2 regions of the Isoptericola sp. NPDC019571 genome follow, and region 2 is predicted to be linked to the other one. Evidence: predicted binding sites of a transcription regulator. Region 2 holds the regulator's gene; the other holds the start of a gene.

Region 1 (2,446 bases), on a different contig from region 2:
TCGACCTGCGGGATCTCCCCGTACAGCAGGCGCGCGGCGGACTCGAGGTCGCCCTCGCGCTGCAGCCGGTCGGACTCGGTGCGCAGCTCGTCGATGCGGGCGCGCAGGTCGCCGACGCGGTTGTGGCCGGCCTTCTCCGACTCCCACCGCGCGGTGAGCGCGGCCAGCCTCTCGCGCGTGTCGGCAAGGTCGGCCCGCAGCCGCTCGAGGCGCTCGGTGGAGGCGGCGTCGTCGGACTCCTTGAGCACGACCTCCTCCATCTCGAGGCGCGTGACGACGCGCTGCAGCTCGTCGATCTCGACCGGCGAGGAGTCCATCTCCATGCGCAGGCGCGACGCCGCCTCGTCGACGAGGTCGATCGCCTTGTCGGGCAGCTGGCGGCCGGTGATGTACCGGTCGGACAGCGCGGCGGCGGCCACGAGCGCGGAGTCGGCGATCGTCACCTTGTGGTGCGCCTCGTACCGCTCCTTGAGCCCGCGCAGGATCGCGACCGTGTCCTCCACGGACGGCTCGCCGACGAACACCTGCTGGAACCGGCGCTCGAGGGCCGGGTCCTTCTCGATGTGCTCGCGGTACTCGTCGAGGGTCGTGGCGCCGACCAGGCGCAGCTCGCCGCGGGCGAGCATCGGCTTGAGCATGTTGCCCGCGTCCATGGCGCCCTCGCCGCCGGCGCCCGCGCCGACGACGGTGTGCAGCTCGTCGATGAAGGTGACGACCTCGCCGTCGGACGCGGTGATCTCCTCGAGCACGGCCTTGAGCCGCTCCTCGAACTCGCCGCGGTACTTGGCGCCCGCGACCATGCCCGCCAGGTCGAGCGCGACGAGGCGCTTGCCCTGCAGGGACGTCGGGACGTCGCCCGCGACGATGCGCTGGGCCAGGCCCTCGACGACGGCGGTCTTGCCGACGCCGGGCTCGCCGATGAGCACGGGGTTGTTCTTGGTACGGCGGCTGAGCACCTGCACGACGCGGCGGATCTCGGAGTCGCGGCCGATGACCGGGTCGAGCTGGCCGTCGCGGGCGCGCTGCGTGAGGTCGCTGCCGTACTGCTCCAGCGCCTTGTACGTGCCCTCGGGGTTGGGGCTGGTGACGCGGGACGAGCCGCGGACGGCGGGCAGCGCGGCGCGCAGGGCGTCGGCGGTCGCGCCCGCCTCGGTCAGCGCCTGGGCGGCGGCGGACTGCCCGGCGGCGAGCGCGACGAGCAGGTGCTCCGTCGAGACATACTCGTCGCCGAGCGCCTCGGCCTCCTTGGCCGCGTTCTCCAGCACGGCGCTCGTCGCGCGCGACGGCGCGGGCTGCGCGACGGCGGACCCGCTCGCCTGCGGCAGGGCGACGAGGGCCGCACGGGCGCGCTGGCCGATCTGCTGGGTGTTCGCGCCGACGGCGTCGAGTAGGCCGACGGCGACGCCGCCCGACTGCTGGAGCAGCGCCTGCAGCAGGTGCACGGGCTCGAGCTGGGGGTTGCCCGCGGCCGACGCCGACTGGACGGCGTCGCCGAGCGCCTGCTGCGACATGGTCGTGAGCTTGATGTCCATGGGACCTCCGGGATGACGTGCGATGACACGGGAGAAACGTCTGTCAGGGGAACGCCGCCAAAGTTGAGTCTATTCCGCTCAAGTTTGATCGCAAGCCGCCCGGGGCGCCGGGTGGCTCGTGGACCGCCGCTGCGGGATGCTGGGCCGGTGACCACTCCAGCCCGCGGCCCCGTGCGCCGCCTCCGCACCGCGATCGCGGCGGTCCTGGCCGCCGTCGGCCTCCTCGCCCTCGCCGGGTGCATGAAGGTCGACATGGACATGACGCTGTCCGAGGACGACACCGTCTCCGGCTCGATCGTCATGGCCGTCTCCAACAGCCTCGCCGAGACCATGGGGATGGAGCCGGGCGAGCTGTGGAAGCAGGCGGGCGGGGAGCTGTCCCAGAACCTGCCCGAGGGCACGTCCCAGGAGCCGTACTCCGACGACGAGTACACCGGCACCCGGTACACCTTCACCGACGCCCCGATCAGCCAGATCTCGGGCGAGGGCGGCGAGGACCTCACCATCACCCGCGACGGCGACAACTACGTCGTCGACGGCACCATGAACCTCTCCGAGGGTGCCGACCAGCTGAAGTCTCTGCCGCAGAACGTCCAGGACGCCTTCGACGTCAGCCTCGCCATCACCTTCCCCGGCCCGGTCAGCGACGCCACCGGCGCCATCGACGGCAACACCGTCACCTGGACGCCGAAGGTCGGCGAGAACGCCGAGATCCACGCCGTCGGCGCAGCCACCGCGGGCAGCAGCTTCCCGTGGTGGATCGTCGGGCTCGTCGTCGGGCTGGTCGTCATCGGCCTCGTCGTGTGGTTCGTCGTGCGGAACAACCGCCGCCCCGCCCCGGTCACGGGCACCGCGGCGGGCGACACCGCCCTCGCCGCGCAGGCCGCCCCCGGGGCCGTCCCCGCCGCCGGTCC
Region 2 (2,446 bases):
CGGCCGCGCCCTCGAGCAGGTCTTCGGGGAGGGACATCCGATGGCCGCCCTCACGGACGGCGTGTTCACGGTGCTCGCGCGGCGCGACACGGGGGTGCCCGACCTGGCCAAGGCCACCCGCGGGGTGGTGGAGCGCAACGCCGCGCTCATGGGCCTCGGGGACGTGCTGAGGCGCCCCACCCGGGTGTGGGTGGAGCGCCTCCCGACGTCGCACGCCGCCGCCGTCGAGCTGCTGACGCAGCTGGCCCGCTAGCCGCCCCAGGGGCGTCCCGGGGATCGGGTCACTGCTGCGCGTACGTGAGGCAGTCGGCGTGGCTCTCGTCGTCGGGGCCGGGGCCGACGCGGATGGCCGACGCCGCGCACTCGAGGTCGGTGTTGTGGACGCAGTCGCCGCGCTGGCAGGCGCCCACGTGGGCGACGACCTTCTCGAGGCCGCCCTTGGAGCTCAGCGGGATGAACGTGGCGCACGCCGCGTCGCCGCTGTGCCCCGCGATCGTCACCGCCCCGGCGTGGCAGCCGTGGTCGTGGTTGTAGCCGCAGCCCTCGACCGTGCACTCGGTGACCTCGGGCATCTCCATCAGCGTGCTCATGGTGCGCTCCTCGCCGCTCGACGCCGGCTCTCGCCGCCTTCGACCACGATATTCCTCTCGCACGGAATTGCACAGTGAATGCGCGATCGAATTCGCGACGGGTCGAATAAGGAATGCCTTACCCATTGCCCCGAGAATTAGCGAAGAATTGCGTTGCGGAAAGTCGTCAGCCGCGGCGGTGCGGGCGCCACAGCACCAGCGCGCCCTCCTCGGCCTCGAGGTCGGCCCGCTCCGCGCGGCGCACGCGCTGGCCGCGGCGCACGACGACGACGTCGCCCGTCGTGCCGGCCGTGAACACCCGCCCTCCGGGCTGCAGGGCGAGCGCCGCGAGCCGGCCCTCGAGCTGGGCGACGTGCTCCTGCAGGTCGAGGATGCGCCGGATCCCGGCGAGGTTGATGCCCTCCACCTGCGCGAGGCGCTGCACCTCGAGCAGCCGTGCGACGTCGCGCTGGGAGTAGCGCCGGCCGCGGCCGGCGGTGCGGCGCGGCGTGACCAGCCCGAGGCGGTCGTACTGCCGGAGCGTCTGCGGGTGCATGCCCGCGAGCCGGGCCGCCTGCGACACGGTCAGCACCGGCGCGTCCTCGGTGACCATCGCTACCTCCTCGCTCGGTGCCGCTCCTCGGTGCCGCCCCGGGCCGGTCGGCCCGCGCCCCGCCGCGGCGTCATTCCGCCGCGCGCTGCGCGAGCCCCGCCCGCACGTCCTCGTGGTCGCTCTCGGCGGCGAACGCCTCGAGCGCCTCCTTCGCCTTCTTGCTGAGCTTCTGCGGCACGGCCACCTGGACCGTGACCAGCAGGTCGCCCTGCGCCTTCGTGGTCCTGACGCCGCGGCCCTTGACCCGCAGCACCCGCCCGGTGGGCGTGCCGGCCGGCACCTTGAGCTTCACGGTGTGCCCGTCGAGCGTCGGCACCTCGACCGTCGTGCCCAGCGCGGCCTCCGCGAACGTCACCGGGACCGTCATGCGCAGGTTGGCGCCGTCGAGCGTGAACACCGGGTGCGGCGCGACGTGCACGGTGACCACGAGGTCGCCGGCGTCGCCGCCGCCCGAGCCCGGGCGCCCCTTGCCGCGGATGCGCAGCTTGCGGCCGTCGTTCACCCCGGCGGGGATCTTGGTCTTGACCTTGCGGCCGTCCACCGTGAACTCGACGGTGGCGCCCTCCACCGCCGTGCGGAACGGCAGCGTGGTCTCGGCCGCGACGTCCGGGCCCTTCTGCGGCGTGGTGAAGCCGGCGCGCTGCCGGCCGCCGCGGAAGCCCCCCTGGCCGCCGAGCATGGAGCTGAGGATGTCCTCGAAGCCCCCGCCGCCCGCACCACCCTGGGGGTACTGCTGGTAGCGCACGTTCGGGCCGGCACCGCCGCCGAACATCGAGCCGAAGACGTCCTCGAACCCGTTGCCGCCGCCCCCGCCCGGGCCCGCCGCGAAGCGGGCGCCGCCGCCGGCCATGGCGCGCACGGCGTCGTACTGCTGGCGCTGCTCGGAGTCGGACAGCACGGCGTACGCCTCGCCGATCTCCTTGAACTTCGCCTCCGCCGACGCGTCTCCCGGGTTCTGGTCCGGGTGGTACTGGCGCGCGAGCTTGCGGTACGCCTTCTTGATGGCCGCGTCGTCCGCGTCCTTGGGGACGCCGAGAGCGGAGTAGAAGTCCTTCTCGATCCAGTCCTGACCTGTCACGACGCCCTCCTTCCTGTCATTGTCCGCGAGATCGACCCGCCCGTCGTGAGATCGACCCTGGGCAGGTCGGTCTCACGACGGGCAGGTCGATCTCGCGGATGGTGTCACTCGGGGCCGACGACGCCCACGCGGGCGGCGCGGACGACCCGGTCGCCGATGCGGTAGCCGGGCTCGACCACCATCGCG

Evidence for each region. The regulator HspR, encoded in region 2, represses chaperone genes until heat shock. The targets are predictions, from matches to a motif close to AAGTTGAGTCNNNNNGACTCAACTT.
Region 1: the regulator HspR is predicted to act here: its motif matches at 1,593-1,617, upstream of clpB (ATP-dependent chaperone ClpB).

What each region holds. Positions count from the first base shown of each region.
Region 1 is NZ_JBIRXZ010000001.1:202,413-204,858, reverse strand. Features, by position in the region: gene clpB (ATP-dependent chaperone ClpB) at 1-1,532, opposite strand, end outside; gene ACH443_RS00940 (LppM family (lipo)protein) at 1,680-2,446, shown strand, end outside.
Region 2 is NZ_JBIRXZ010000006.1:190,397-192,842, forward strand. Features, by position in the region: gene ACH443_RS12865 (hypothetical protein) at 1-253, shown strand, start outside; gene ACH443_RS12870 (DUF1540 domain-containing protein) at 282-590, opposite strand; gene ACH443_RS12875 (heat shock protein transcriptional repressor HspR) at 757-1,182, opposite strand; gene ACH443_RS12880 (DnaJ C-terminal domain-containing protein) at 1,253-2,260, opposite strand; gene grpE (nucleotide exchange factor GrpE) at 2,365-2,446, opposite strand, start outside.